Regions from separate parts of the Paenibacillus marinisediminis genome, predicted to be linked through region 3. Evidence: riboswitches for the same ligand, from Rfam matches in the RefSeq annotation. Region 3 holds a riboswitch; each other region holds the start of a gene.
The links. Region 3 has a riboswitch for cyclic di-AMP ahead of ACXX53_RS11995 (hypothetical protein). Riboswitches for the same ligand answer to the same signal wherever they lie in the genome.
Positions count from the first base shown of each region.

Region 1: it holds a riboswitch for cyclic di-AMP, as region 3 does, so the genes downstream of both, ACXX53_RS03295 (KamA family radical SAM protein) here and ACXX53_RS11995 (hypothetical protein) in region 3, are expected to answer to the same signal.
Region 2: it holds a riboswitch for cyclic di-AMP, as region 3 does, so the genes downstream of both, ACXX53_RS06640 (3D domain-containing protein) here and ACXX53_RS11995 (hypothetical protein) in region 3, are expected to answer to the same signal.

Region 1 covers NZ_JBTGUH010000001.1:727,177-738,116, forward strand. The annotation lists gene ACXX53_RS03280 (glycine betaine ABC transporter substrate-binding protein) at 1-425, opposite strand, end outside; gene ACXX53_RS03285 (ABC transporter permease) at 493-1,152, opposite strand; gene ACXX53_RS03290 (betaine/proline/choline family ABC transporter ATP-binding protein) at 1,152-2,327, opposite strand; gene ACXX53_RS03295 (KamA family radical SAM protein) at 2,437-3,528, opposite strand; cyclic di-AMP (ydaO/yuaA leader) riboswitch at 3,816-3,946, opposite strand; gene ACXX53_RS03300 (cobyric acid synthase) at 4,042-5,631, opposite strand; gene cobS (adenosylcobinamide-GDP ribazoletransferase) at 5,944-6,759, opposite strand; gene cobU (bifunctional adenosylcobinamide kinase/adenosylcobinamide-phosphate guanylyltransferase) at 6,756-7,313, opposite strand; gene cobT (nicotinate-nucleotide--dimethylbenzimidazole phosphoribosyltransferase) at 7,310-8,368, opposite strand; gene ACXX53_RS03320 (ABC transporter ATP-binding protein) at 8,425-9,210, opposite strand; gene ACXX53_RS03325 (FecCD family ABC transporter permease) at 9,210-10,289, opposite strand; gene ACXX53_RS03330 (ABC transporter substrate-binding protein) at 10,306-10,940, opposite strand, start outside.
Region 2 covers NZ_JBTGUH010000002.1:167,570-178,509, forward strand. The annotation lists gene ACXX53_RS06600 (MFS transporter) at 115-1,305, shown strand; gene ACXX53_RS06605 (phosphonate ABC transporter ATP-binding protein) at 1,372-2,103, shown strand; gene ACXX53_RS06610 (hypothetical protein) at 2,313-3,629, shown strand; gene ACXX53_RS06615 (response regulator transcription factor) at 3,646-4,344, shown strand; gene ACXX53_RS06620 (sensor histidine kinase) at 4,323-5,780, shown strand; gene ACXX53_RS06625 (transporter substrate-binding domain-containing protein) at 6,112-6,921, shown strand; gene ACXX53_RS06630 (amino acid ABC transporter permease) at 7,016-7,669, shown strand; gene ACXX53_RS06635 (amino acid ABC transporter ATP-binding protein) at 7,662-8,384, shown strand; cyclic di-AMP (ydaO/yuaA leader) riboswitch at 8,644-8,829, shown strand; gene ACXX53_RS06640 (3D domain-containing protein) at 8,838-9,632, shown strand; gene ACXX53_RS06645 (polysaccharide deacetylase family protein) at 9,688-10,698, opposite strand.
Region 3 covers NZ_JBTGUH010000004.1:166,368-177,307, reverse strand. The annotation lists gene ACXX53_RS12015 (GT-D fold domain-containing protein) at 1-628, shown strand, start outside; gene ACXX53_RS12010 (glycosyltransferase family 2 protein) at 692-2,104, shown strand; gene ACXX53_RS12005 (hypothetical protein) at 2,240-2,548, shown strand; gene ACXX53_RS12000 (CgeB family protein) at 2,552-3,685, shown strand; cyclic di-AMP (ydaO/yuaA leader) riboswitch at 4,012-4,243, shown strand; gene ACXX53_RS11995 (hypothetical protein) at 4,360-4,770, shown strand; cyclic di-AMP (ydaO/yuaA leader) riboswitch at 4,809-4,975, shown strand; gene kdpF (K(+)-transporting ATPase subunit F) at 5,237-5,317, shown strand; gene kdpA (potassium-transporting ATPase subunit KdpA) at 5,359-7,035, shown strand; gene kdpB (potassium-transporting ATPase subunit KdpB) at 7,135-9,165, shown strand; gene kdpC (potassium-transporting ATPase subunit KdpC) at 9,204-9,827, shown strand; gene ACXX53_RS11970 (histidine kinase) at 9,856-10,940, shown strand, end outside.

The DNA.
Region 1 (10,940 bases), on a different contig from region 3:
TCCTGCGCGAGATCTTCTCGCACTGTGAATGCGTACGTATTCTCGAAGCCGAGTGAGTCCATCCATGTAAAATCATAATATTTGTCGAATCCCTGCTGCGCCTGCTCCAGTACACGCGCGCGATCCTTCGTTTCTTCTATCGGAAAATAGTTGTTGAATATTTCTCCGCTGTAGAGCGTTGCAATCTGAATATCATTGCGTTTCATCGCATTAATAATGACTGGACTAGCAGCCAAGTCAGGAATAATCTTAGCTTTCAATTCTGTCCGATCTTCGATCAGCGCCTTGTACATCTCTGCAATGATCTTCGACTCGGTATAGGTTTGGGTGCCGATGACAAGCTCAGAACTCGATCCGCAGCCTGTGAGCACCGTCATCATCATCAACAGCATGGTTAATCCAAATGCTATTCGTTTATGCTTCATCGTTATCTTCCTCCTTATCCAGACTAGCTCCGGCAATCCGCCTATCTGCCCATTTGCCTAGAACGTATTAAGCAGCAACAGAGCTCGTTCTGCCATAACGTCGTGTCAGCACACGCTCCAACCAGCCGAGCAGCATATCTGCCGCAAATGCTAACAGAATAGCTCCTACAGCGCCTGTGACGATCAACTCCACCTTGTTGACACCGAGGCCGGCAACGATCAACTGCCCTAGCCCGCCGGCGCCGATGAGTGTCGCCAATGTCGCCCAGCTAATAATGTAGACGGTTGTGATGCGGATTCCCGACATCATGTACGGAAGAGATAAAGGGAGTTGAATACGCAAGATGCGCTGGATCGTGCTGTAGCCCATGCCGCGCGCAGACTCTAATACGCTCGCGTCCACCGACTGAAACCCGTCATAGGTGTTGCGAAGAATCGGCATGATGGAATAGAGAAACAGGGCAACTATCGTAGGTTTCATACCAATGCCAAGCAGTGGGATCAAGATAGCGAGCAGCGCCAAGCTTGGAATCGTCTGCAATAGATTGGCCAAGAAGAATACGATACTGTTAATCCATTTGAAGCGGTTATACACTAACAGAATGCCGAGCGGAATGGATACGATACATCCAAGCAATACAGATATGAACGTGATCGTCAGATGCTCCTGCAATGCTATCAATATGTCTCCGCCGCGCTCTTGCAAGAAAGTGAATAGCTCGTTCATTACTTCGCCTCCTCTCCGAGGCTCTTGCCGTATTGATCAATGAGAGCCGGGTACACTTCGTTCAGATGGCTGACGATACTGCCCCGTGTCAGCAGTCCTGCCAAGCGTCCTGTTTCATCTACTACAGCTAGGTTCGATAAGCGATGATTCGTCATCATCTCAACAGCTTCAGGCAGTGAAGTTCCAGGAGCAACTTGGTACCCAATCGGACGCATCACATCCTGAACCGTCTTCTCCTCCCCGCCGAATTCACTTAGAACGCGATAAATAGAAACAATTCCAAGCAGCTTGCGGTAGCGGTCTACTACGAACAGGGTATCCACTCGGCGCGCTTCCATAATCTTGATCGCTTCCGCCAAGCCTCGAGTCGGATAGATCGTCGCGGGCTGTGTGACCATTACATCGTCAACCACAGTCATTTGCACAGGCTCGCCTTGAACGGTATCTTCGATCTGTTTCTGTCCGATAAATGTACGAACAAAGTCATTTGCAGGATAGCGGAGTATTGTCTCCGGCGATCCAGACTGTACAATCTCCCCATCCTTCATGAGAATGATCGTATCGGCTAACTTAATCGCTTCATTCATATCATGCGTTACAAATATGATCGTCTTATGCAACTCTTCCTGAAGGCGAACGAGCTCATCCTGCAGCTGCTCGCGGCTGATCGGATCAAGCGCGCTGAACGGCTCATCCATCAAAATAATATCCGGGTCCGCAGCCAATGCGCGGATAACACCGATCCGCTGCTGCTGCCCGCCGCTTAGTTCAGAAGGATATCGATCACGATAAACTTCTGGATCCAGATTGACCATGCTCAATAATTCATCTACACGCTGATCTATCTTGCCTGGATTCCACTTCATTAGATTAGGGACAACGGCGACATTTTTAGCGATTGTCATATGGGGGAACAAACCAACACTTTGGATGACGTAACCGATTCGGCGTCTAAGCTCAACCGGGTTCTGAGTGGAGATATCTTCACCATTTATCAGGATGGTTCCACTGGAGGGGGTAATCAGGCTGTTGATATGCTTCATCATCGTTGATTTACCACAGCCGCTCGGCCCAATAAGTACAGTTAACTCCCCTCTATTAATCGTCAGATTAATATCTTTGAGAGACTGAAAGCCGTCTTCATAAATCTTATTTACATTCTTAAATTCAATCATAATCCTCTCACCTCTACTTTTATTGATCAGTGTTTATCCAATAGTTTCCATAAAACGTTCTCCTGCCAAGTTAATCACTACAGGACTCTTTCTAGATATTCCATCTCGATTATAAGTACCGTTCATGACCTGGTAGATCATCAAACCATGAAGCACCTTCCGGGCAATCCAGCGTCATAAACTTCCCATAATTTCCGTTCTTCGATTGATGAAACTTCAAATAGGCTTTGCCATCTTCGATCGCCAATATCTCAATCTTGCCGGACGCATGACTCATGGACAATCTAACCCGCTTACCAAGCCCCGAGGTCCGTGCCTTCGCCTGCTCGACAATTTCATATGCACGATGCAAGGACAAGACAAAATCAGAATTGCCCGCAACTGGACGATTGATAAAAAAGTAATACGGTGTAACACCAGCCCATGATAATTGGTCAAGCAGTTCACTCAACACCGCTGGATCATCATTAATCCCCTTTAATACAGGCGTTTGATTCACCACGATAACACCAGCGCTATGGAGTGCATCAAAGGCTCGCTTCGCTTCAAGAGTAATCTCTCGCGGATGGTTGATATGCGCCATCACATAGATCCGCTGATCTACACTCGAATTCTCACGGAACACCTGAAGCAGCTCTTCATCTTCATAGATCCGCATCGGATTAAACACCGGCAGCTTGGAGCCGAATCGCACAATCTTCACGTGCTCGATACTGCGAAGACGTTCCAATATCTCACGAATCTTCTTCGTAGAGAGAATAAGGCTATCACCGCCCGTGAGCAGCACATTGTTGATCTCAGGATGCTGTTCGATGTAAGCTAGGCCCGGCTCTACATTCAATGAAGCCTCATTCACATCATTGCGGAACAAGCGTTTACGGAAGCAATAACGACAGTAAGCGCCGCACACCTCCGATACAATGAGAAGCGCCGTTGTTCCATACTTGTGCTGACATCCAGGTGCTACATAATTGGCATGCTCATCAGATGCATCCCAACGTCCATACTCCAACAGCTCTCCTTCATTCGGAATGACGAGCTTGCGGATAGGATCATGTTCATCGTTCCAATCAATCAGGCCAAGGTAGTAATCATTCACACGGAACACGAATTTCTCCGTGATCTGTTTGAGCTTAGCGCGTTCTTCCTCGGGAATAGCAGTAATTCGATCAATCTGCGTAATGTACTTTGGTTGCGGCATTACGATCGCCCCTTTACTCAAGAATTGGCTTACTCAGTCCTTCTCTTTCAAGTGATGTGCGGATCATCATGATGATCGGTGATTGGATTCAGTCTAGATGCGTCTTGACTGAGACGGGGGGGGGGAAAATGGTTCTTTCTTGCTTGCAGAAGATAATACTGTTGCGGGTCAATAAAAAAGACCCCAACACAAATAATGACTCATCGGTCATTGTTGTGAAATAGGGTCAGCAAAAAAATAAAAACCCGAATAAAGATTCGGGTCATGGTGATATGTTCATAATGGTGATGTGACCCATCTCCTGCAAACGAGGTTAGCTGACGGACTCGGAAAAGATGGTTTCCTACGCATTGCTGCGACTAGCCCCACTGATTGGTTCCCCCGCTTCCCATCGCTGGGAATTAAGCGTACTTCTATGCTATATGAATATTGACATATTGTCAACATGATTACCACTCAATATTTTCCAGAAACGCAAAATGTGAGCACCACAACTGATGTATGATGTTTCCGTTAGTCATGAGGAGTGATTCCTGCAATATCGTAAAGAAGCTCCATTCGCAGATGCTCGCGCACTGTATCAGCCAGCCTGTCAAAAGCCTCTTCTTGTCGATTCACGAAGCTAAAACAGCTATTGAGCGGCAATAAACCCTTCTCTTCCCTCAGCTGATTAAGCCATGCACGGCGAAAATGATCATTATGAAATATACCGTGCACATACGTTCCCCATGCTTTCCCATCTATCGAGGCAAAGCCATCGCCAAAGGCTTCTCCGGCGCCTTGAAGCATGAACATAGGACCCATGGCTTTCTCGCTCACATTTACCGTTGAACGCCCCATATGAATTTCATAGCCTGCTATCTTCAACCCCTCTAAGTGTTCCTTGTCGGTTAGATTTCGACTTACCTCGCCAGACACACGCTCAATCTTCTTCTCCGCGTAGAAGCACGTCTCTATCGGCAGATAACTCAAGCCCTTAACGACCGTCCCCGGTTCTGTCTCAGCACCATCTGGATCACTTATTAGATTGCCTAGCATTTGATAGCCACCGCAGATTCCGACCAGCTTCGCACTGCGGTGAACCTGTACCTCAATCGCCTGCTGTATCCCCGTTTCTCGCAAGAAATGCAGATCCTCAATAGTGCTCTTCGTTCCTGGCAGGATAATAGCATCAGGTGTGCCAAGATCTGAAGCTTGCTCCACATATCGAATTCGCACGTCAGGTTCAGCCATGAGCGGATCCATATCTGTAAAATTAGAAATGCGAGGATAACGAATCACAGCAATATCTAGCTCATAGCTATCTGACTCGCTGTTAGAAATGTGCTTATTCATCTGCTCCAGTACGACAGAATCCTCAGCTTCTATATTCAGATTGCGCACATAAGGCAGCACTCCAAGTACTGGCTTGCCTGTCCGTTCCTCCAACCAGTCTAGACCAGGCTGGAGAAGAGCAACATCACCGCGAAACTTGTTGATGATAAAGCCCTTAACTCGATCCCGCTCATCAGGCTCCAGCAGCTCTAAAGTACCAACAATAGAAGCAAACACCCCGCCGCGGTCAATGTCTGCGACAAGAATAACCGGCGCTTCCGCCCATGCAGCCATATTCATATTCACGATATCGTTGTGCTTCAAATTAATCTCTGCTGGACTTCCCGCTCCTTCCATCACCACTACGTCATACTCCGACTTCAAGCGGTTAACGGATTCCGTCACCATCACCCGAGCCTCCGGCAAAAATTGACGACGATAATCCATCGCGCTCATATGCTGATAAGGCTTGCCATGCACAACAATCTGCGAATGCATATCATGAGTCGGCTTAATCAGCATTGGATTCATATCCGTCGTGGCAGCTATGCCGCACGCTTCCGCCTGAACCCCCTGCGCACGGCCTATCTCTTTGCCATCCAGCGTCACATATGAATTCAAGGCCATATTCTGCGACTTAAACGGCGCCACCTTTAGCCCGTCCTGCTTGAAGATGCGGCACAGCGCTGTCGTCACAACGGACTTGCCCACATCCGAGGCCGTCCCTTGCAGCATAATCGCTCGCCCTATCCCATTTGATTCCTCCACTATAAACCAACCACCCTTCATCGAGATGTGTCTCTATCCACGCCATTTGACCGTTATCCCATTAGCTCAGTAAGCATCTGAGTAAACGGGATAGTGAACACTGAGTCATTGGGATAATAGGCAGACACTCTTTTATAGGCACTAGCAAGGCAATGCTTAATGGCTCTATTTCTAATAAAATCGCAGAAATATAACATATCATTTCAAAAAAAAGCAGAAATTCCGAGCATCCTATTCATACGTCCATCTTGAAAAAGATGTATGTTTTGAATTGATGCTCATCTGTTCTGCTCTCATCCGAGTGGTTCAAAATACCTGCCTCGTTCAATCTCATTATATTAATGGATATATAGCGACCTGAATCGTCAAGAGAAGGGTCAGCACCAGCTCACAAATCGCTCCGTACGTATCTCCAGTAAGTCCGCCTAGCTTGTGTACAATTGCGCGTGCCAGTACATACGCAAGCAGAGCAGCCAGCAGCAGCATACCTGCTGTATAACCAAGCACAAACCATATATTATGGAGCGTTTCAGGTCCTGTTACCCACAACTCAGCCGTCAGCAGCAGAACGGACAACAAGAAGCTCATTACCGCCGCTCTGATCACATGCCTAGTACTTAAACCCTGAAACAGCGAGCCAAGTCCAGACTCTGATGCACGAGCGTAAGGCTGCGCAGCAATCGCCCACACCATCACATAGCGGCTGAAGATAAACGGCAGTACAACAGCAATGCTCCATCGTTGCTGCTCCATCAAGCTTGCAATTAACGACCATTGCCAGAGCAGAATGATGACGCAAGCTATGACCCCCATCGCTCCCACTCGGCTATCCTTCATGATCTCCAGCATCCGCTCACGCGAGCGATGGCTTAGTATGCCGTCGGCGGTATCCATGAGCCCGTCAAGGTGCAGCCCACCCGTCATCGCAAGCATGACGAGTACGGTCAGTACGGCTGCGGGCATCACAGGCAGCACCTGCATGAGCAGCCAGCCGCTGCCCCATGATACGAGGCCGACAAGCACACCAGCGAAAGGAAAGAATAAGGTGCTGCGCTTCAGTACCTCATTCGTAAACGGCACCTCTACAGGTATCGGCACTCGAGTCAGAAATTGCACTGCGGCAATCAAAGCCTGCCTAAACTGAGTCATAGCTCCACCATCCGACTCTTCAATTCAATAGGAATGCCGGCTGTCACCAAATAAACTTCCTCTGCCATTCCGGCCATTCGCTGATTCAATCGGCCGGCTGCGTCACGAAATACCCGCCCAAGCTTATAGGCGGGAACGACTCCGTTTCCTACTTCATTGGTCACCATGACCAGCGTCCCGTTATAATTCGCAGCAGCCTCAGCCAACTGCTGAATTCGCCGCTCCACTCTAGCTGTGGAATCAGGCTCGTTCTCAGCAGCTAACAGCTCATTGGACAGCCATACCGTTAAACAATCGACCATGACCGATGGAGCCGTACAAGCAGCGAGCTGCTCCGGCAGATTCAACGGCCACTCGGCTGTATCCCAACGATAAGCCGCGGCGTTGCGTTCCGCTTGATGAAGATGAATGCGCTCCTTCATCTCCTCATCCAGCGCCTCGGCTGTTGCCACATATAAACAGCCTTCCGGCGAGCGCTTGCGCATCAATCGCTCCGCGAATGAGCTCTTGCCGCTGCGAGCGCCGCCCGTTACCAGGATGATGCGCCCGCTCATTGCGCCTCGTCCTTGCCCGATACGCCAGCTTGGGCGAAAGTCGCCATCTCGCGCATAATTCGGCAAGCCGCATCAACGAGTTGGAACATCAGCACAGCGCCGGTGCCCTCTCCCAGCCGCATGCCAAGGTGCAAGGTCGGCGTAAGCTTTACCGCTTGCAGCAGCGCGCGGTGGCCATGCTCATCTGATAGATGAGAGCCGATCATATAGCCCTGTGCAGCTGGCGCAAGCTTTGCAGCCACTAAAGCGGCAGCAGTGGAGATAAAGCCATCGATGACGACAGGCTTGCCATTCATCGCCGCTCCGAGAATGACGCCGACCAATCCAGCGATTTCCAAGCCGCCGACTTTCGCCAGCACATCCAACGCATCATCCTTCTGCGGCTGATTCACCTCTAACGCGCGGCGCACTACACTACATTTATGCTTCCATTGGTCATCATTGATGCCGGTGCCGCGGCCAACCGTCTCTTCCGGCGGCATTTCCGCAAATACGCTCATCAAGGCAGCGCTCGCGGTCGTATTGCCGATTCCCATCTCGCCGGTTGCGAACATGCTGTAGCCTTGCTTCACCATGTCTGTAACGAGATCGATGCCCACTTGTACAGCTGCCAACGCCTCGTCACGCGACATTGCAGGACCCTTAGCCATGTTATCCGTACCGTGCTTCACCTTGCGATTGATGAGCTTCTCATGGACAAGCTCTGCGTTGACGCCAACATCTACGCATACCACATCTGCGCCAGCTTCACGCGCTAGAACGTTAACCGCTGCGCCGCCATGAATAAAGTTAAGAACCATCTGCGGTGTCACTTCAGCAGGGAAAGCGCTGACGCCCTCTTCGCACACACCGTGATCGCCTGCCATCACAATGACTGCTTTCTTCTCAAATGCAGGCATCGCTTCCCCCGTAATCTCAGCCAGCTGCTTCGACAGCACTTCCAGCATTCCTAAGCTGCCAGGAGGCTTCGTCAACTGGTTCTGGTGGTTCATTGCCGCTTGACCGGCCTCCTTATTAAGCGGTGCGATTGAATTAGTCCATGGGTATTTGTTCATGTCATCATCTCCATATGTTGTCGTTTAATAATCGTCATTTCATGATGTGCTGCCGTTCATTTCCGATGCCCCATTAATACTTGCGGACGGCCGCTTTCCGGATGAGGAACAATAACGGTATCAGTCTGAAAAATGCGGCTGATCAGTTGAGGCGTCATGATCTCCTCAGGCGTTCCATCTCCAATAATAGCTCCTTCATTCATTACAATAATTCGATCACAGTACAAGGATGCTAGATTCAAATCATGCAGCACGGACACGATCGTCAGCCCGCATTTTTGTTGCCATTCACGCATTACGTCCATGAATTGCACTTGATAGTGAATGTCAAGATAGGTTGTCGGTTCATCCAGCAGCACGAGGCTTGGCGACTGAGCCATAAGCTTGCCCAATGCTGCGCGCTGCCGCTGCCCTCCGCTTAACTGATTCAACTGTCGATCCGCGATATCCGACAGCTGCAGCTGTTCCATAATCTGATCTACAAACGGACCGCTATCCTCACGTTCACTGCCAAACCAAGACTGGTAAGGAAAACGCCCCATCTCTACGATATCTCTTACTGTAAAATGAACTTCTGGCAGCACCTCCTGCTGGTGAACGGCCATTAATCGCGATAGCTGCTTGCGGCTATAATCTTGTATCGAGGTACCATTAAACTTAATGCTGCCGCGCTTAACTGACTCCGCACGAGAAAGGAGGGATAGAAGAGTAGACTTGCCGCTGCCATTGGGACCGATGATCCCGATCCACTCTCCCAGATGAACTTGAAGGGATATATCATGGAGCACAGCTTGATTGCCATAAGCATGAAATACTCCATTTACATCCAATACGATCGCCATTACAATTTCCCTCCTCGTTTCAGCCTCTTGTTGCGAATTAATAGATAGGCAAAGAACGGCGCTCCTACAAACGCTGTAACGACCCCAAGCGGAATCTCTGTCGGTGCAAGCAAGGAACGCGCAATCGTATCCGCCCACATGACATATAACGCGCCGCCAATCGCTGACATAGGCATCAGCAATCTATAATCAGGTCCAACTACTAATCTAAGCATATGCGGGACAACCAATCCTACAAAGCCAATGACTCCTGACACAGACACCGCTCCCGCTGTGAGAAAGGTCGCTGTAAGCAATACAATCCACTTCGTTCGTTCCACATGAAGGCCCAGATGCGCGGCCTGACGTTCACCTAGAGCCAACAGGTTCAAAGGGCGCACGTAAGCCAGCAAAATGATAAAGCTGATAAGGAAGAACGGCGCGATTACCGCGACATAACTCCATCCTCGCAGCGCGAGGCTCCCCATCGTCCAAAATAAAATCTCATTTACCGTTTGCTCAGACATCGCCACTAAAAATGACACGATCGCACCGAGAAATGCCTGCATGACGACACCGGACAAGATAAGGGTCTCAATCGGCAATTTCCCGTTCGTTCTGGCCATCCGAAGCACAACCAGCAAGGTCAACATCCCAGTCACGAAGGCAACCACAGGAATGGACCATTGGCCGAGCAGGCTATATTGCAGTCCGAAGTAAATGAGCATAGCCGCGCCGACAGATGCACCCGAGGATACACCCAGTGTATACGGGTCTGCCAGCGGATTGCGCAGAACACCTTGAAAGGCGGTTCCTGCAACTCCTAACGAAGCTCCAACGAGCATTGCCAATACGACACGCGGGAATCGCACATTCATCATGATCTGAGCGGAAGCATCATCCCAACTAACGGGAATGAGATCTCCTACGAAAGGAATATGATGCAGCAGAATCAACGCAATCTCGCGAAATGGCATTTTTACTGACCCGATAGCTAGACAACCAATAACGGACAAGAGGAGGAGCGTAATGCCCGCTCCCCCTGCCATGATGCTGTTTCGCCGCAAGCGGCGCGATGTTGTTGTGCTGTTGGGTGTCATCGTTACCACATCCAATCTATTTTACGAGATCCGGGTAGATCGCTTTCGCAACTTCCTTCAAGCCGTCAGCCAAGCGCGGTCCCGGACGACTAATAATATTCGTATCAATGCCAACCACTTGCTTGTCTTGAATAGCCTTGATGTTGGCCCAACCACTGCGGTTAGTAATGATCTCCTCAAGCGGCTTCTTGGAATCAAAATCAACCATACCGTCAGCGTACAGAATGACGTCAGGATTGCCTTTGATCACATTTTCCTCGTTCAGCTGAATCCAACCTGGTTCACTTGCTGCCACATTTACGCCGCCAGCAATTTCAATCACTTCGTTCATGAATTCGCCTGAACCGACCGTCCAGCCCGGAGCAAACTCAATGTATACTTTCTTCTTCTCCTTAACATCCTTTACTGCTGTTTGAACTTCGTCCCGCACCTGCTTCATATGGTCGACAACAGCCTTGGCTTGTTCTTGATGGTCTGTAATCAAGCCATACTGTTCAATGCAGGCGATCACATCATTGTAAGTCTTAGGTTCTACCTTGAAGATCTTGATGCCAAGGTCACGGAACTTTTTAACCGCTTCCTCACTCATGGATACACCTGTAAATACGATATCCGGCTTAGCCGCAATAATGGCCTCTTCGTTAGGCTTCG
Region 2 (10,940 bases), on a different contig from region 3:
ATTGTATCGTATACAATTGTCTACTATAATGTTAATTTGTTGACATCGTTAGAGCAATTTTGCTAGTTTTGTTGTCTAGCAGGATAAATAGCATCAAAATGTGGAGGGGAAGAAATGCTAGCATCACGTCGACCAACGATATCCTCTACATGGCAATTCATCATCTTAATTACAGTTGTCATGTTTACTGGGTTAAGTCAAGGGCTCTTGTTGCCGCTCTTGACGATCTTCTTGGAACGTATGGGCGTTCCGTCGGATGTGAATGGTTTGAACGCAACAGCGCTATATATAGGAACCTTCGGTATGATGTTCTTTGTAGAGCGAATCTTAATGAAGATCGGATTTAAACGCATGCTTCTTAGCGGCATGCTGACGGTAACGATTGCATTATTGATGTTTCCGCTGTTTCCGAGCATGTGGGTATGGTTCGTACTTCGCATCTTTGTTGGAATTGGGGACAGCGCACTGCACTACGCAACTCAGCTATGGGCAGTTACCGTTAGCCCTTCAGATCGTCGCGGTCGCAATATTTCCTTGTATGGCATGGCATACGGAGTGGGCTTCAGCTTCGGACCGCTAGGCATCAATCTGTTAAAGATCAACGATGCTGCGCCATTTATTGCACTCGTAATCATGTTTCTAATTGTGATGGCGGTTGTGTGGTACTTGCTTCCGAATCTGAAAGCTAACGAAATACTTAATGAATCAGAACGCCCTGCGAAACGATATCGCCGCTCGTATCAATGGGCTTGGTTCGCGCTGCTTCCATCACTCTTATATGGCTATATGGAAGCGTCTATGAACAGCAACTTCCCGGTATACGCTTTGCGCATCGGGTTGGATGAACAATGGATCGGCACGCTGCTGCCATTCTTCGGGATCGGAGGACTTATCCTTCAATTGCCGCTTGGCATGCTTAGCGACCGAGTTAATCGCAAGGTAGTGCTAATCTGCTGCGGATTGCTAGGCGGCCTTGGGTTCTATATGATTCCGCTGGCAGGTGACAATACATGGCTTCTCCTCATCTTGTTCATGCTCGTTGGAGGGCTGGTAGGTTCCTTCTTCTCGCTCGGACTGGCTTATGCTGCGGATATATTGCCTAAAGCGTATTTGCCATCAGCGAATGTCATTGCTTCGATACACTTTAGTCTCGGCAGCTTGATCGGTCCGAATCTTGGTGGATTGGGTATACAGTATATTTCGAATAGCAGCATGTTTCTATTCTTAGGGACCTGGTATATTTTGTTTTCTATTGTAGGTATTCGATTCAGGGGAAAATTAGTGGAACAAGACGCCATGAACTGATAGACTTATAGAAGTATGGTTAAAAGGGAAAAATGTAGATTGGCATGTCTGAGAGGAGATACGTGTATGTTAAGAATTCAAAAGCTAAGCAAGCAGTATCCAACTTCTGAAACGATACTACGTAATATAGATGTGGACGTGTTTAATGGAGACTTTATTGCTGTAGTTGGCGCAAGCGGCAGCGGCAAATCGACCTTGTTAAAATGCCTTGCGCTGCAGGAATCGTGGACAGAAGGAAAGTACATCATCGACGGCGTGAATATCTTTGAAAAAGGGTATATGGGAAAACGTAAAGTTAAACGCGAGATCGCCTACCTTGAACAGAACCCAGTGCTGAATCAGAACCGCAAAGCGCTGAAAAATGTGTTGATCGGACGTGCTGCGCAAACTCCGCTTTGGCGTATGGCGACAGGAATGGTTCGCAATGACGATTATATGGGTGCTATGGATACAATCGAACAGCTTGGGCTATTGGATAAAGCGCATATGAAGACAGCCAATCTAAGCGGTGGAGAACGCCAACGCATCGCGATTGCGCGTTCCTTAGTACATGGAGCTAAGGTTATTCTTGCGGACGAGCCGGTGCTTGGCCTTGATCCGAAATCAGCTGAAAGCGTATTGGAAACATTTAAAGAGTTGTGCGCGAAGGAGCGGTGTACGGTAATTGCCGTACTGCATCAAGTAGAACTGGCAGAAAAATATGCTACACGCATATGGGGACTTGCGAATGGGCAGCTAGAAATTGATATTCGTGGCCGGAAATTGCTGCATGGCGAGAAGATCAAGCTATCCTTATAGCCAATTATGAATAATTAATCGCTTTTTCTCTCATTTTGTAATGGGTTTGTCAACAATGACGACCCTTTTTTTTTTATGATAGACAGAGTAACCTGTATGAGATGCTCAGATAGCATGATTCGTGAGCTGTCATATGCGATTATTCGCATAAATAGAAGAAATAGTCCGACAATATAGGTATACAAGCATATGAAGAAAGAGGGATGAGTTTGAAAAATACGCGAAACATTCGCGCAGTCGGCCTCATTCTCGTGTTGTTCACGGTCCTGTTGAGCGGTTGTGAGTGGGTTCAGGATCCGAAGTCACTCCTAAGTGTACCGAAGCTTCCAGAGGAACAAGCTAATCTGGCAAGCATCGTATACTCACAATTGCCAGAAGGTGCAACTATCGTACAGCCAACGAATACTACTGAAAGCAGCAAGATTCGAATAGCGGACCTGAACAATGACGGGCGCGCTGAGGCGATCGTATTCTACGAAACGCCTGATCGAAGTGTGAGATTGCATGGTATGGTTTTGGAAAGCGACGGCAGCGATTGGTCAGTAGCAGCACAGTTTGACGGTGAGGGCGTGAAGCTCGATCGTGTGGATATTGTCGATGTGACCGGAGATAACACACTGGACATTATTATTGGATACGGGAGTTCAGATGAGAACGCCAATAAAGGCATGGTTATTTATACATTTACCAATAAAGAGCTGATAAAGATCTTCGAGCATCCTTATTCATACTATGTGATTGACGATTTAAACAATGATCCCGCGTACGAAATTTACATGGTCAATAACCGCAAATCGAAGCCTCCAGTCTTGAGTCAATTCGGTTATCGCGATAATACGATCACGAGGACTGCTGAGAAGCAGTTCGATCCAAAAATATCAACGATTAACAATATGATATCAGGTCATTTGAACAAGGAGCGGCGAGGAATCATATTAGATGCCTCAATAGTTCCGAACTATTCTGTAACTATGGCGTACTCTATGACTCCTACCGGAGAATTCTATGAGCTCTTTCCAATGGATATGACGACGAAGGACTGGGCGACGACTAGCGAGGATATCAATGATGACGGAATCATCGAGATTGCAATTCCGGAAAGGCCGCAGGGCTGGGAGCATTATGAAAACTATGAAGTTCCGTACTTTACGAATTATTACCAGTGGGATGGCAAACAAGGCTTGAAGCTCGTGCAGCGCCAATTCCGTGATCCGCTCGAGCGATATCATTTTACGATCCCTCCATCATGGTATGGCAGAGTATCGATTGATACGGAGTCGCGTATAGATGAATATTTGCGGTTCTATGATATTCACACCAACGATACGCTGGCTGAAGTACGTGTTTTCAGTGTCGAGACATGGGATCGATATAAGGATAAATGGACGTATCTAGCCGCATATGCTGATAAGGTTATTGGCATATACAGTAAAGAACCATTGAAACTGAACGACGGCAATACGAAGCTGCCTGATGTTGAACAGGATAAATCCACAGACAAGAAGACACCGGAAGTAACGAAGTAAGAGGGGAGCTCTTAACATGACCAAGATATTAATTTTAGAAGATGAAGATTCAATTCGCAGCTTTATTGTCATTAACCTGAAGCGCAATGGCTTTGAGGTTGTAGAGGCTTCCAATGGGAATGAAGCCTTGGATAAATTAATGGGTGATCCAACCATTGATATCGCATTGCTGGATGTCATGGTACCAGGTATCGATGGTTTTGAAGTATGTCGAAGAATTCGAGAACAGAATGAGCGTATCGGCATCATATTCTTAACGGCTAAGGTTCAGGAACAGGATAAGGTATATGCTTTATCGGTAGGTGCGGATGACCATGTCAGCAAGCCATTCAGTCCTACTGAGTTGGTAGCGCGCATACAATCCTTGCTGCGGCGTGTACATTCCTTTCAGCAAACAACTCAAAAGGTTGTGTACCATTCAGGTCCGTTTACTCTGGATCTCATAGCGAAGCGCTTCTTGAAGAATGATGAGGCAATTGATCTTACGCCGACTGAATTTTCTCTTATTCAATATTTTATGGAGAAGGAAGAAATGACGTTAAGCAGAGATATTCTGCTGGATCATGTATGGGGTAAGGACTATATGGGAGATCCGAAGATCGTGGATGTTAACGTGCGCCGTTTGCGCCAGAAGATTGAGGATGAGCCGTCATCACCGAAATATATTGAAACAGTCTGGGGACATGGATATAAATGGAGAGGAACCGTTTCTTAATCTTAAAGCCTGGTATTCGGCGGTCTGTCGTCATGCACTACTTTATAGTCGTGTTTCTGACGATGCTGATTCTAGAAATTGCATTTATGTTGGCGGTAAGAACGTATTATTACGATTCTATATCCAATCATTTGAAGTCTCATGCAGAAGCAACGACTTCTTATTTTACGCGATATGACAGCATCTTGTATGCGAGTAACGAGTCGGAGTGGCTGCCAGAACTATTAAAGCAGTTTCAAATACCTAATGTAGAGGTACAAATACTGGATCGCGGCGGAAATGTACTTATATCTTCCACTGGATTCCAAGTGAAGGAACCTATTAAAACATCCGACGTGCTGTTAGCTGCTAATGAGAGCAAGATCACACGTTGGATCGGGATTCAACCTCTGACAGACGAAACCGTTATGGCGGTATCTGCGCCTCTAATAGCGCAAGGTAATGTTCAGTATGTATTGCGACTGGTAACCTCATTGGAAAATGTCAATAAGGTCTTAAACAGTATCGTGTTATTTTCAATTGCAGTGTCTGGCGTTGTTCTATTCATCGTATTCATCATCAGTCTGGGATTGGCAAACTCGATTGTAAGACCGATTAACGAGATTACAGATGCATCCGCTCAGATGGCACGTGGTCGTTTCGATATACGTGTTAAGGAAGGGTACAAGTATGAGTTAGGGGAACTTGCTTCAACCTTGAATTACCTAGCGCATGAAATAGTGCGGAGCAACCAACTCAAGAATGACTTTATATCCTCCATCTCACACGAGCTTCGAACTCCACTTACTGGTATTAAGGGCTGGAGCGAAACGCTGTTATCGGGCGATATGGAAGATCCAGAAGAGACAAAGATGGGGCTTCAGATTATAACGAAGGAGACCGATCGTCTGATTGGTCTTGTAGAAGAGCTGCTTGATTTCTCCAAACTGCAGCAGAACCGGCTGCAGCTTCATTGGGAGCACCTGTCGATGGAGCAGCTGATTGAGGAATCGTTGTTCCAGGTTCGTTCAAAAGCGGAGGCGAAGGATATCTCACTGTTGTTTAAAACGTTTGGCGAATCAGGGGAGACTCCTCAATATGGAGATGCCAATCGACTGAAGCAAGTGCTGCTGAACTTGCTCGATAACGCCATTAAATTCTCGCCTTTACATTCTACGATTGAGGTACGAATGGTACGGGAGGAGAAGAGATGTGTCATTCGCGTCAAAGATCAAGGAATAGGCATCAGTGAAGATCATCTGACTAAAGTCATGGATAAATTCTATCAGATTAATCCTGAGCGTGGAGGTACCGGACTTGGTCTCGCGATCTCGAATGAAATCGTGAAATCGCACGGTGGAGAAATGACGATTGAAAGTGAAACGGGCCAAGGAACGACGGTTATTCTTACGTTACCTTGTCAAGAAGAACCACCTAAGATGATTATTGAAGATTAATGGATTATGAATAAAAGGACGTACGAAGGTAGAACCGCGTACGTCCTTTTTTTCTGTCGTCGATTATGAATTATATCTCTACAGCTTGTTTATGCTCATCATGCATAATAAGTGGTGTTCGTATGCATGACAAATATGAGAAAGGGAATCATACTTACATAAATAAAGGATAATAGGTCCAGTCTTGCCACTATCAAAAGTAGATGAGTTTTGATTAACAAAAAAATACATCTAGCAAAAGGGATTGTATAACTATGCATCCTATTGTATAATGTGTTTAGTCCAAGAGACAGTATTCAATTAAAATAATTCATATAAAGTGGGGATCATCATGAAATCACTCAAATTGTTGACAGTATGTGCATGTGTAATGGCATTGCTCGTTGGTTGCGGTTCAAAAGATAATGAAGAATCGAAGAGCGCGGATAAGTATGACAGTGTGATGGAGTCGAAGAAGCTAGTGCTCGCAACAAGCGCGGATTACCCTCCATTTGAATTCATTAAGATGGAAGATGGCAAGGAGAAGATCGTAGGCTACGATATTATGATCGCTGAGGAAATTGCGAAGGATCTCGGAGTAGAGCTTGTCGTCGACAATATGGGCTTTGATGCTTCTCTCGAAGCGATTCGAGTAGGTAAAGCTGATATGATGATGGCTGGTATGGATCGTAAGCCGGAACGTGAAAAGGTAATGGGCTTCTCCGATACTTATTATCAAGCAGAAGCAGGTGTTTTGGTTCGAGCTGAAGATGCAGATAAATACAAATCGCCAGAAGATATGAAAGGCTTGAAGCTCGGTATTCAGAAGGGCAGTACATTCGTCGATGTGGCGGCACAGGTGCCGGATTCGCAACAGGAATTGCTAGTAAAGGTCAATGATCTGGTGCTCGCCTTGGAAACGGGGCGTGTTGATGCGGTTCTTCTCGACAAGCCCGTTGCAGGGGCCTATGCGAAGAACAATAGCAAAGTGGTTGTCGCGCCAGTAGCATTGAATGCTGCTAGTGAAGGATATGTGGCTGGGTTCACTAAGGATAGCGTGAAGCTGAAGGAAGCTGCTAACAAAACGATCAAACGCTTGAAAGACGAAGGCAAACTGGATGAATTCTTTACAGAAGCCAATGCACTAGCAGAGGGCCAATAATCGTTAACATATGATGTATGAGAAAGTGCGGTATATACCGCTCTTTTTCATTTAATAAGCGAATAGGGAAGATGTGGAAGGCGGCGAATGATAGATGAGTATGTTTGAAGCATTATCGGAGTTTCATCTAAAGTATTTATCCGGAGTAAGCGTTACGTTAATATTATCATTAAGTGCGGTATTGGTCGGGGTTGCGCTGGGGCTTATCCTTGTATTGATGCGACTATCGAAGATTAAGCCTCTGAGATGGTTTGCAGTCACTTATATCGAGGTATTCCGCGGAACTCCGCTGCTCGTGCAATTGTTTATCATCTATTTTGGCCTTACGGAAATGGGTCTTGATTTAAACAAGTTTACGTCAGGTGTAATAGCAGTTGGTCTTAACAGTGCGGCATACTTAGCAGAAATATTCCGTGCCGGCATACAAGGCGTTGACAAGGGGCAGGTTGAAGCAGCGCGTTCACTTGGGATGAAGCAATCAGCAACGATGCGGTATATCGTTCTGCCGCAAGCAATTCGTTCTGTACTGCCAGCGATCGGCAATGAATTTGTAACGATGATCAAGGAGACCTCCATTGTGAGCTTTATCGGGATTGCTGACCTTATGTTCCAGACGGAGCAAATTCGCAGTATAACGTATACGGCAATGGGTCCACTGCTCGGAGCAGCTTTGTGCTACTTCGTTATGACCTTTACATTGTCCAAGATTATCGGTCGTTTTGAAAGGAAGTTGAATACGAATGATTAATATACAACAGCTGCATAAATCTTTTGGTAAACTGGATATTCTCAAGGGGATCGATCTGGAGATTAAGAAAGGCGAAGTTGTCGTGATTATTGGACCGAGCGGCTCTGGTAAGAGTACGCTGCTACGCTGCATTAATATGCTCGAGACTCCGACCAAAGGAGATATCGTGTTTGAAGGCGAGAAGATTAATAATAAGGGTCATAACATTAATAAGACACGGGAAAAGATGGGAATGGTGTTCCAATCGTTCAACCTGTTTCCCCATATGTCCGTGTTGGACAATATCATTATCGCCCCGATTAAAGTGAAAAATGTTCCGAAGGATAAAGCGGTGCAAATCGCAATGGATCTGCTCACGAAAGTCGGTTTGGCGGATAAAGCGAACGCATATCCAGCTCAACTGTCCGGTGGACAGAAGCAGCGGATCGCCATCGCTCGTGCTCTCGCGATGCAGCCTCATGTGATGCTGTTTGACGAGCCAACGTCTGCACTTGACCCTGAGATGGTTGGAGAAGTGCTTGAAGTTATGAAATCACTCGCTGCTGACGGGATGACTATGGTCATTGTCACACACGAGATGGGCTTTGCCAGGGAGGTAGGCGACCGGATCATCTTTATGGATGGCGGTCAAATCGTAGAGGATGGAACACCTGATCAGGTGTTTGGGAATCCCCAACATAATCGAACCAAGAATTTTTTGAGTAAAGTATTGTAAACCTTATATTGAACGATGTGAAATATTCAAAGAGCGCTGGTTGATCCGGCGCTCTTTTTATTTAGTCTCCTAACCTAAATTATGGATAATCCTACCCTGTTTTCATCCATCCTTACACCACTTCTGAATTACCGTAATCATCCTTATTTATTGTTGAAGCAGTCATTATTGTCATCGTGTTGTAATCTCTGAACCCGTTGTGCCCCAAGGATTTGAAGGATATTACATTATATAACATTTGATAGGTTACAAATCTGTGATAATATGTAAGCCAAGCCGAACGACAACGTACGGGGGACGCCTGATTGATGTTTCAGACGAGATTAATCGATCTGATCATCTTGGGGTGAATCGTATCGCAGCTCTCTATCGGAGAGAAGCGAACGTAGGGTACTCCTTAACCCGAATCCGACAACTAACCCCGGAGGCAGATTCTAAGGAGGTAATAACAACATGAAGAAGAGCTTAACACTTAAGATTACGGGCTTGATGCTCGGAGTAGTCACATTACTACAGATTATTCCTGTATATGCGGAAGGAAGCCAATCAACGAGCAATGCTACATTCTATCAAACAGCAGAACAATATAATGTGAGCATTGAAGGTTTTCTAGCAGATCATCCTGTGATCGAGAAGAAGAAGTTGTATGCTGGTAATGAAGTTATGGTTCCAGATGTGATGCAGAATAGTCCCGTCGCTAACCTAACGGTAGATGAGCAGGGTAAGAAGTCGGAAACTGCGACAGTAACAACTAATGCAAAAAATGAAGCAAAAGATAATGCAAAAGCACAAGCGGCAACTTCAAAAGCAGCAGCAGCTTCAGTGGCAGCAGCGGCTCCGAAGAGTCAAACATCAAAAGTTAAAGCTGCGTCAACAACAGCTGAGAAAGCTGCATCTAACACAGTAACTGTTGCAGGAAGAGATATGACGTATACGGATAAGCTTGACATGCGTGCGACTGCTTATACTGCAGACCCGAGCGAGAATGGATGGGGCGCGGTTGATGCATTAGGTAATCCACTGCGATTAGGTACAGTTGCTGTTGACCCGGATGTAATACCGCTTGGAACCAAGCTGTTTGTGACTGGCTATCAATTTAGTCATTTGCCTGGTGGAGGTTTCGTTGCGACTGCATCTGATACTGGCGGTACGATTAAAGGAAATAAGATTGATATCTTCGTTCCAGTAAGCAAGAGTACAGGTGATGAATTCGGTATTCAAGATGTACAGGTATATGTACTGAAATAAGGAAAAAGATACGAGCTTGTCCGTTGAAGGAACGGATAAGCTCGTTTGTACTTAATCAGTAATCTCTCTTTTCCTTATGATCATGAAGTAAATCGGGCAGTGTAACAAACTGATAATTCTGTTCGCGAAGCTGTCGGATAACCTTGGGCAGAGCTTGAACCGTGTTCTGCAAATATCCTGGTTTTCCTCCTCCGCCTGCATGCTGCAGAATGATCGAGCCGGAGCTGACTTGACTCATGATGTTCTGTTCAACACGACTAGACGGTATGCCGCGCCAATCATTAGAATCTACATCCCAATTGACGACGATATAACCATGGTCGCCAGCCCACTGAAGCTGCTCTTCGGTAATCTCACCGAATGGAGGTCTGAAGAATCGAGGTTTATAGCCTGTAATATTCGAGATGATCGTTTCTGTATTCTGGATCTGCTTGACGAATGATGACATGGTCGTCTTCGTAAGCAGCGGATGATCGTATGAATGATTTCCGATGATATGCCCTTCAGCTACCATTCGTTTGATCATATCTGGATTAGCCTTAGCTCGATGACCCTCAATAAAGAAAGTAGCTTGTATGCCATGTTCCTTCAATATATCAAGGATAACCGGAGTTACCGTTCTGTCTGGAACATCATCAAAGGTCAACGCAACTTTCTTTCCATTTCTGCTTGCAGCGCGGAACTTAAATATTTCGGGATACTTTTTCCATAGCTGTGCGATGTTTAATTGTTGACTTGTAGTGCTTCCCATCTCTGAGTAAGTTTTATATCGCATACTTTGGGCAGTTGAAGTTGATTGCTTTTCATACATATGTCCGGGTATATGATTGCCCTTGGATTTAGATGTTGTATCTTCATGATCGGATGATTGCTTATTGACAGTGTGAGGTTTCGATAGTTGCAACTTCACAGTAGGCAATAGCTTATCTTCTTGTCCTTCAAAGTGCTGGAGATGCTCAGTTGTTGGAGTCATCTCAGGCAACTGTCCAGCGGCTTTTTCCCCAATGGAGCATCCATTCATTATCATCATGGCAATTGCAATGATACCTAAAACGTTATTGCGCATGGATACGGCTCCTTTCCTCCCAGGTCTACGTACTCAGTAGTACATCTTTGTTATGTCCTTAGACAGCTAGAAATATGCCCCTTAACATTAAGGGAGAATCCTTCCATTTTAGAATTGCGGATATCCATTAAAATGTAAATTGCATTGAAAAAGAATCAATTTTTGATCAATTATCAAATTGTTTGCATGGATTGTGACTTTCGTCACGGTTAGAGCTCGTTCGACATGACATCATGTAAATG
Region 3 (10,940 bases):
ACTACATGAGAAGCGACCGCTCTCATTAGTTCGTCTTGGCGATGGCGAGGTGCTGGCACTGGCGCATGATTCGGTCATATCCTCAGGTTTGGCGCGGAGAGAAGGGCCATTCCTAGGGTACTCGGGAATTGATATCCCTGATCATAAGCACCGCAATCAACTCGCGGAAGCGATCCGGCACGCCACATACGTAGGGATACCGGTCTCGCGTGCGCCTAATTATTACGGTCTGTTGTTGCCAGCCTTCAGAGCTTATGGTCTGCATATGGGACAGATGCGTATGACGTATTCGACTATCAACTATTTGCTGGCTCAGAAGGGCTATATGCTGCGAATTATGCAAGGGCGCCGCGTGCTTATCGTTGGCAATGCGGCCTCGGAGCTAGCCGTTGTGCTGCAGAAGCAAGGCATTCATGTTGCAGGAATAGTCTCTCCAGTGCTGGGCATGCATGATATTCCGCGTGTACTGAATGAGACATCTCAGCATGACTTTGATGTGGCGCTAGTAGCAGCGGGCATCCCTGCTGTTATCCTGTCTCAGCGCATCGCACAGCAATTTGGCAAGGTGGCGATCGACTTCGGTCATCTGGCAAACAAGCTTGTCAGCGGTGAATTATCATTAGTGTGATGCGCGTGGACATATATACTGATGCATCAAGCTTCTTTAAGTTGAAAGATGGAGGTGAGGGATATGGGGGAGCAGTCGTTGAGGTTGAAGCGGAAGAGGCTGATGCCCATTCGCAAACGAAGCATTAGAAAAGCGAAACGACGCAGAAAGTTTCCGTTCATGGAGACCGTTCGATCTATGCCGAATGAGCAATTTGAACAAGGCTTTTCCTATGGATATGCCGAGGGTCTGCGCAGCGGACAAGAGCAATATTGCTCGATGATTGAGGGCACGAGCATTATAATTCCTTCTTACAATAAGCTGGATATGCTGAAAGACTGTATCGACAGCATTCAGAAGCATACGCCGAACAATCATGAGATCATAGTCATCGATAATGCATCTACAGATGGTACGGGAGCATATTTACAGTCGATGGTTGGCAAGCTTCGCTTCCATATCAACGAGAGCAATCGCGGCTTCTCAGGCGCAGTCAATACAGGACTGATGATGGCCAAGGGTCAAACGATCTGCATTTTAAACAATGATACTCTCGTTACACCGAACTGGCTGTCCAATCTGCTGAACTGCCTGCATAGCGATCCAAACATCGGTATAGTAGGGCCTGTTACGAATTACATTAGCGGTGAACAGCAAATTCCCGTACGTTATCATGACGTAAATGATATGTGGAAATTTGCCGCCAGATACAATAAAGCTAATCCGGAGTCGTGGCAGTATTGCGACAGGATCGTCGGGTTCTGCTACTTATTTACTCGCTCCTTCTTCCAGGCTACGGGATTCTTTGATGAGGGGTATGAGATCGGCAACTTTGAGGATGAAGATTACATTGTAAGGGCGCGACTAGGCGGCAGAAAGCTGGTGATTGCTAGAGATACATTTATTCACCATTACGGAAGCCAAAGCATGAGAGATCTGGGCGCGCAGTTTGACCATGTAAATAATAGAAATGCGATGTTCTTTAGCGCAAAATGGGGGAATCCTGCGGATTGGATCAACAGAATGCGGCGTTGGACGATTAATGAACGCGGTGAGACGGTCGTACACCATCGTGCTCAGCAGTACTTCCCTACGCATGTGGCGGCCACTGGCCTCAGCGAGACGATCTACTGGATCGAGCATGGCAGCAAATATCCGTTGAAAGGTCCAGTTCGCATACCTGTAGTGAGGCTGTCGCAAGTGGATCTTCTGGGATATCCGACCGGGAACGAAATGGACGCTGCTCTCGCCGAGAACAAGTGGAATATGAGAACCTTACCGGATGGCAGTATCCCGGACGGGGCTGTATTCCAGACCGAATCAGGAAGATGCTATCAACGGCAGGGGGAAGTATGCCGAGAATTTATGACTGCTCATGCTCTGTCTCGCTGGCAGTTGGAGGGCAAGGTCATTTCGCGTTCAGAACAGGAGCGGATTACGTTGGGCGAAGGTTTCCCCATTATGGCTGCTCCAGTCATTCATGCTTATCATCTGTGATATTAGCCCAGCAATTAGGCGCAAAGACCGTGTACCGTCTGACAGGCAGGGAATATGCTGTATATCAGCGAAATGCGAATGGCATATGTCTGCCAAGCGGGATAAACAGTCCAGAATGACAGGAGGAATCAGCTCGTGTATAGCCTCAAGGGGAAAGTGTCGGCAAGAAGAGGTAAGGGAGTGGTTAAGAGAGCCATATATCGCCGTCTGAAGCCGCGCCGTATGAATATTTCCTATAAAAAAAGTGTGGGCAATAGTCGATTCCAGCGACGAATTAAGAGAAAAAGTCAAAGTGGAGTACGGGGGCGGCGCTCCAAATTAACTCGCACGACACGACCGACATACAATCAGGCTTATAACCAAGCGTATAACGAAGGCTTCAATCAGGGCTTTGCAAAGGGCTTTGAGGATGGTCATCAGATGGCCTATGCAGGTCAGGTGTGATGGATGAGAATCCCCCGTGGACTAACATACCGCAGGAGACCCCCACTAACCGCGACTCGAGCGCGGCGAAGACGTAGAATAGGTCTGCTTGAAGGCTATCAGGAAGGCTATATTAGAGGCCGAGCAGCATCAATCGTACAGTTGATTCGTCCGGAGATTCCGTTCAGGCACATACACGTCATGTATGTATCGACTGGAAAGGGATATCCCTATTCGCCGCTTGATGAAGGAATGATCGCGACCCTTCGGGGAATGGTTGCCCAAGTGACAACAATAGGTCCGAAGGATGCAGTAGCAGCTACAGCAGCTCAGGTCAGACCAGATCTCGTCCTTGCGCTGGACGGGATGGAGCTTCCGGTGGAGCAATTGAATGAGCTGAGAGCGATCGGAATTCGCACGGCAATCTGGTTGACGGATGATCCTTACTATACAGATGTGATGAAGAATGTGGTACCGCATTATGATTATATTTTCACCCTGGAAATGAACTGTGTCAGCTTTTATCAATCCATTGGCTGCAGGAATGTAAACTATTTGCCGTTTGGCGTATATCCCGGACATTTTCAGCCTAGGACCACTTCGAGCGGCAGATTGCGTGAGGTATGCTTCATCGGCACTGCTTATTGGAATCGAGTGCGCTTCTTAGATCCTATCTTCTCAAGGCTTATGTCCTATGATATTCGAATCTCCGGAATATGGTGGGATCGCGCGGCAGGGTATGGCAAATACACGCATAAGGTTGATCTTGGACGCTGGCTCACCCCGCAAGAAACAGCAGAAATGTACAACAAAACGAAGATCGTGATTAACATGCATCGCTCGCATGACGATGATACCTTTAATAGCAATTCGGCACAGGTCGTCGGTGCTTCACCTAATCCGCGCACGTTTGAGATCATGGGCTGCGGAACGCTGCAGTTGACAGATGTACGCAGTGATCTGACGCGCTTCTACACCCCAGGAGTTGAGATAGAGACCTATAGCTCACCGGAGGAAATGCTTCAGAAGATTGAACATTATCTTAAGCATGAGGAAGCACGCCGTGAGATTGCGCTGCGCGGACTTGCACGCACACTGCGTGAGCATACTTATGCCCACCGACTCCATCAGCTGTTTGTGACCATATATGGCTCTTAGTTTAAGTAGATAGCCGTCGCGCGGACTTTCCGAGCGGCGGTTTTGTGTTGTGTGGAAAAAAATAGATTAGATGAGCGTTAAACGATTGCTTTATGTCGAAAAAACGATTACAACCATACCGTTCTTAAATTATCTGATCTATACTGCATCAATCTAATAAACGCTAGAATAAACGAGCAAGACATAGCTGTGAATATGAAATTACAAGATAGTGTGTGATTAGTCACATGAATCTAGCTTTAATAATTCAATAGCAACTTTCAGTTTCGTTTACATGAAGGTTGTGAGAGGCGTAAGATACATTTCAGAAATTGATCATTGCCGTTGCGATTTCATCGCTGAATTCCGCGTATTGCGGAAACGGGGGAACCATTATCGCGAATAATATAGCTTGCAGCCGCAAGATGATTGGAGCTGCCAAGCGGATAATATTCGCTGGGGTGAATCCGGTTAAGGACATATTCACGAAGTTCAAGTGAGTTGTCGCTTCAACCAGTAGGGCGACTCTTCGATTCCGAACCCGACAGCTAACCTCGTAAGCGTCCGAGGAGAGGCGCGTTTATGCTAAAGTACATGAAGTATTAGGTCAGGTACATTAGATACAGCGCATGCAGATCAGCCTCTTACCCGAATGAATGATGCGTTTGCGGACATTTTAGGAGGTAGTGAGGATCATGTATGATACGGATCGAACCATTGCGGTATTCGCTCCTAATGCTATGGGAGTGGACTTCGTTCGATCGCTTAAGGGAGCCGGAATCCCGGTTGCCGCAGTTGTTAACAATGCTCAGTGCGATGCCCGGATGAAAAAGCTTGGTGTGAAAAATATTTGGCGCATCAACACATCCAAGTCACTGACAGACTCTCAGCCTTCGCGGAGAGTAGGACGAATTTATTTATTTGAAACGAGCTTTGCGTTGACCTGTCGACTGTTGAAGCACTGTCGACCATGGACCACAGACAGTATCGTGGTCATTACGAAGCATCATAATCCAAGATCGATCTATCAGCTGCTCGGAGCGGATATGGTATTGTACACACAATCCGAGCAGGTATCGTTTCTACTGACGGACCTGATCAGTTAGCAGAGCTGCAGGTTGATCCTAATTTCATAGAGCCAAGGCCAAGCTCATCGCTTAATCCCTGTTGCAGGGGAGCGGGGGAACCAATTAGGCATGTCAGAGTGAGAAAAGCTCAGTCATGCAGGGGTGAATCTCGGCGGCCAGCCGAGTAGGGCGACTCATGCGCCCGAATCCGTCAGCTAACCTCGTAAGCGTCCATAGAGGCAGCCTTCTTTCGTCGTGCAGGATGTCCGGCTTTCTATAGCTGTGACTGGATAACCGCATGGGAAGAGGACCCCCTCTTTCCGTGCGGTTTTTTGCGATTCGGCGCTGAAATTAGGAGAATCGTGCTTCATTTGTTCATAAGGGGTGTGAAGACTGTGCTGGATGTCATTATGGTCGCGCTGCTAGGGCTGCTGTCCTCGATCGTATATATCGTATATCGTTGGAGCGCTTCTGAATTAGAAAGCTGATTAGCGAGGTGAACGTCATGATGATCGCGCTGGGAGTGCTTGTAGCGGCACTGTTTATCTATCTTGGCTACGCATTGGTTAAACCAGAGAAATTTTAGATTCCTATAGGGGTTATAAGCGAGAAAGGTGGAGCTGCACAATGACAGCTTTGGGCTGGTTATCTATTGGTATTACGATTGTGATCGTTATTTTGCTGGCGCGACCGGTAGGGCATTATTTGGCGAAGGTGTTCAATAACGAAGGAGCACCGCTGCCAGGCGACCGCATTCTTGGTCCGGTTGATCGCTTCTTGTTCAAGATATTCGGGATACGAGAAGTGAATCAGAGCTGGAAGGGCTATGCGATGGCTCTCGTGCTTACGAATGTTGTGATGATCGGAATCACGTATACGATCTTTCGAGTGCAGGCTTACCTGCCCCTGAATCCAAGCGGTGTCCCGAACATGGAGCCCAGCTTGGCCTTTAATACCGCGATCAGCTTTATGACGAATACGAATCTGCAGCACTATAGCGGTGAAACGGGTTTATCTTACTTGTCGCAGATGGTCGCCATCGTATTCCTCATGTTTACTTCTCCGGCGACTGGGCTTGCGCTCGTATTTGCTATTATCCGCGGGCTTACTGGCAGACCGATGGGTAACTTCTTCGTTGATATGGTTCGATCGATTACTCGGGTGCTCATGCCGATCGCAATCGTCGCAACTGTGCTGTTCGCAGCATGTGGAGTGCCTCAGACCTTGTCGCCAAGCGAAACGGTCACGACACTGCAGGGAGAAGAGCAGACGATTGTGCGTGGTCCTGTAGCCTCATTTGTAGCGATTAAAGAGCTCGGCAACAACGGAGGAGGCTTCTATGGCCCGAACTCAACGCATCCGCTTGAGAACCCGAATGCATTAAGCAATACGCTGCAGATGATCTTGATGCTGCTCGTGACGACAGCCACGCCGTTTGCTTACGGCAAGATGGCTGGAAACGCCAAGGAAGGCAGGACGCTGTTCGTCGCGATGCTCATCATGTTTGTGGTGATGACCGGCTTATCTGTAACGGCTGAGCAGGCGGGCAATCCCGTTATGCATCAGGCAGGCATTGAAGGGCCGAGCATGGAGGGCAAGGAGGTGCGCTTCGGCGTTGCGCAGTCTGCTCTATATTCTGTCGTTACAACAGCCTCCGAGACGGGCGCAGTCAATACGATGCATGATACGATGACGCCTCTCGGCGGATTGATCCCGCTTGCGAATATGATGCTGAACACCATATTCGGCGGTATGGGCGTGGGCTTCGTCAACGTTCTCATGTATGCGATGATCGCGGTATTTCTATCCGGTCTTATGGTCGGCCGAACGCCGGAATTTCTCGGGCGCAAGCTGGAGGGCCGCGAGATGAAGCTGATCGCAGTAACGTTAATAATTCATCCGCTGCTCATCCTGTTTCCGACGGCAGTTGCAGTTATGACCCAGGCGGATACCTTGAGCAATCCCGGATTCCACGGCTTGACGCAGGCGTTGTACGAATTCACCTCTTCTGCAGCCAACAACGGCTCAGGCTTTGAGGGCTTAGGAGATGCGACAACGTTCTGGAATATTGCGACTGGCAGCGTCATGTTCTTGGGACGCTTCCTCTCCATGGTGCTGATGCTCGCCGTAGCAGGCTCGATGGCGAAGAAGCAGCCTGTACCTGTAACGAGCGGGACATTCCGTACGAATACGGCAACTTTCGGTATGATCTTTGTCGGCTGTACCCTTATCGTAGGCGCGCTGACATTCTTCCCAGCGATTGTGCTGGGACCAGTCGCAGAACATTTGACATTGTGGAAATAAACGATAGATAAACAGGGTATGGCTCTAGGAGGAATAACAATGAAGGCGTCAATGTCTATAAATAATCAGACTCCCTATGATACAGGGAGCGGACGAGGAATGAAGGCAGGGAAGAGCATGCTGCAAGGCGGCTTGTTGAAGCAGGCTGCTGTCGAGGCATGCAAGAAGTTTCATCCGAAGCTCATGATTAAGAATCCGATGATGTTTATCGTCGAGCTTGGCTTCGTTATCACCTTGCTGCTGACGATCGCGCCAGACCTGTTCGGGACACCGACAGCGCGCTGGTATAACGGCATAGTGAGCTTTATTCTGCTCATAACCGTGTGGTTCGCCAACTTCGCTGAGGCGCTGGCAGAAGGCCGAGGCAAGGCTCAGGCGGATTCCTTGAAGCAGACGAAGAAGGAGTTGTTTGCGAATAAGATAACGGAAGGAGGAGCCATCGCTCGTGTTGCTTCCACAGCATTGCGCAAAGGAGATGTCATCATCGTTCGTGAAGGCGAGACGATCGCAGGCGACGGCGAGGTGATTGAAGGCTTAGCTTCTGTAGATGAATCGGCGATAACCGGTGAATCAGCACCGGTGTTGAAGGAAGCAGGCGGCGACTTCTGCTCCGTCACAGCAGGCACGCGCGTCGTGAGCGACTGGATTCGCGTTCGGATCACCAGCGATCCCGGCGAATCCTTCTTAGATCGTATGATCGCCCTAGTAGAGGGTGCCAAACGCCAGAAGACGCCGAACGAGCTTGCGCTTCATACGGTGCTGGTCAGCTTGACCTTAATCTTTCTGATCGTCGTCGTGACGCTGCCCTTCTTCGGGCAATATCTGAACATTGAGATGAACGTTGCTGAATTGATCGCCTTGCTCGTCTGCCTGATTCCAACGACGATCGGCGGACTGCTGTCAGCGATCGGTATAGCGGGGATGGACCGCGTAACACGGTTCAACGTGATCGCGACTTCTGGTAAAGCGGTAGAGGCATGCGGCGATATTCATACCATTATATTGGATAAGACAGGTACCATAACGTACGGCAATCGGTTGGCAAGCGAACTGTATCCAGTCGTGAATGAGGATAAGGAGGAGCTGAGCCGCTGGGCTGCAATCTCGTCGCATCAGGATGAAACGCCTGAAGGGCGCTCGGTGCTGGATTGGGTAAGCAAGCAGGGCTGGACGTATGACCGCGAGCTGGCGGAGAGCGGGGAAGAGATTCCGTTCAAGGCGGAAACGCGAATGAGCGGTCTCGACCTACCGGATGGACGCTTGGTGCGCAAGGGCGCTGTAGATGCCATCAAGCGCTGGGTTTTGGAACGCGGCGGCAGCATCCCTGCGAATCTGGATACGTTGACTACAGAGATATCGACATTAGGCGGAACACCGCTCGCTGTAGCAGTCGATAACCGCATATACGGAGTTATTTATTTGAAAGATACAGTTAAGCCCGGCATAAAAGAGCGGTTCGAGCAGCTGCGTGAGATGGGGATTAGAACCATCATGTGTACAGGGGACAATCCGCTGACAGCAGCGACGATCGCAAGAGAAGCGGGCGTGGATGACTTTATCGCTGAGAGCAAGCCGGAAGATAAGCTGGCGCTGATTCGCAGAGAGCAAGCTGCAGGCAAGCTGGTAGCGATGACGGGCGACGGCACAAACGATGCGCCGGCATTGGCGCAAGCGGACGTCGGGATCGCGATGAACAGCGGGACGACCGCTGCGAAGGAAGCGGCTAATATGGTGGATCTAGATTCCGATCCGACCAAGGTGATTGAGGTTGTTGCGATCGGCAAGCAGCTGCTCATGACACGCGGCGCCTTGACCACCTTCAGTATCGCGAATGACGTGGCGAAGTATTTTGCGATCATCCCGGCGCTGTTCATGCTCGCGATTCCTGAGATGGCTGCATTGAACATAATGGGCTTGAATTCCCCTATGTCAGCCATTCTGTCGGCACTGATATTCAACGCGATCATCATTCCGCTCTTGATTCCGCTTGCCGTCAAGGGAGTCAAGTATAAACCGATGAGCTCGGAGAAAATGCTGAACCGCAATATGCTCATCTACGGAGTCGGCGGACTGATCGCTCCGTTCATCGGCATTAAGATCATTGATCTGTGCTTAGGCTTAGTGATGTAAATTAGGATTGAAATATCGAGAGGTGCGGGTGCTTAACTATGAAAACAACGGATATAAATAGCTCAGAAACTGAACGAGGTGCAGGCAGCTTAAGTACGATTATTCGTATGAGCTTTGGCTTGCTGGTGCTGTGCGGACTCATCTATCCGCTCGTCATGACAGGAGTCGTTCAAGCGGCATTTCCGAAGAAAGCGGAAGGAAGCATCGTGTATGACGCGGAAGGCAGAGCGGTCGGGTCTGAGCTTATAGGTCAAACGTTCACAGAGCCTTATTACTTCCATGGTCGCGTATCCAGTATTGCCTATGATGCAGGCGGAGCAGGATCGCCAAACTATGCACCATCGAATCCAGAGCTTGCTGCGCGCATTCAGCAGTCAGTAGCGGATTGGCAGGCAAATAATCCAGATTCTCCGGCAGTTGTACCGCCTGCCGATCTTATTACGAACTCGGGCTCAGGGCTTGATCCTCATATCTCGCCGGCATCGGCAGCCGCGCAGATTCCGCGGGTTGCCGAAGCAAGCGGCATAAGCGAGGAGCAACTGGCGGAGCTGGTGAAGAAGCATACGCAGTCACCAGAGCTCGGAATATTCGGTGAGCCGCGAGTTAATGTACTGCTGCTGAATCTGGACTTGCAGCAGGCGATGAAAGAAAGTCAGTCATGATGCGGGGGTAGAGGAACGGAGGGATGACATGCGGGAGAGCGATCTTTATCGTCGGCGTTCGCCGGAAGTGCTGCTGCAATATATGGAGCAGCTGAAGCGTGGTCGATTCGCCATTCTTGTAGCGGCAGCGAGCGGAGCCGGCAAGACGACCGAGCTGTTGAACGAAGGGCTGGCCAAGGCTAAGCAGGGACTAAAGGTCGTGTGGGCAACGACGCCGCCATCGCAAGAAGGAGAAGCCTCCGCTCTTCGTGTTGTGCCTCCGTACCGATGGCAGCTGGATGAGCAGCAGATGGAAGATATCTGTGTGAAGGACATTGTTGCCTTGATGCCTGACGTAGTGCTTGTCGATGGACTTGCCCAGCCCAACAGGGTCGGCGCGGAACGGGTCAATCGTCTGGAAGATGTGCGCTGCTTAATTCAGAACGGCATCAGCGTGATTGCAACAATGAACGCCTATGAAGATGAGAGAATAAGTAAACAGGCGAGAAAAATAGCTGGAGTGGATACAAGATGGATCATTCCAGGTGAGGTGTTGAAGGAGGCGGACGAGGTCCGTCTCCTTGATGTGACCGCGGAAGCGCTGCTCGAGCGGCGCAAGCATGAATCAGATATAGAAGGCCATACGGGGAAGCCTCGTTCGCATCGGTCGAATGGGGCTTTAACGGAGCGAAGCCGCATGATGCTCCTGCGAGAGCTGGCGCTGCGAACGATAGCAGACAATGTGAACGGCGAGCTGGAACAGCACCGTCATGAACTCGGACTAGAGGGTCCGTCGGGAGCGACAGAGCGCATCGTGGTGCTCGCGCAGTACGGCTGGAACGGCTCCATCCATATCAGACGCGGAGATCAGATCGCGAAGCGCTTGAACAGCGAGCTGTCTATCGTGACATTTGTGATGGACAATAAGGAGCTGACGCCAGTTCAAGCCTCATTTCGCCGTTCGATTCGCAAGCTGGCGGATAAGCTCGGGGCTTCCCTCACAGAGCTGTCGACAAGCTCTGTGAGGGGTATCCCGAAGAGGATGGCGCGCTTCGCCTGGGAAGAAGGAATGTCCCGAATCGTGCTGGGACATTCTCGGCAGACGCGCTGGCAGGAATGGTTTAACGGTTCAAT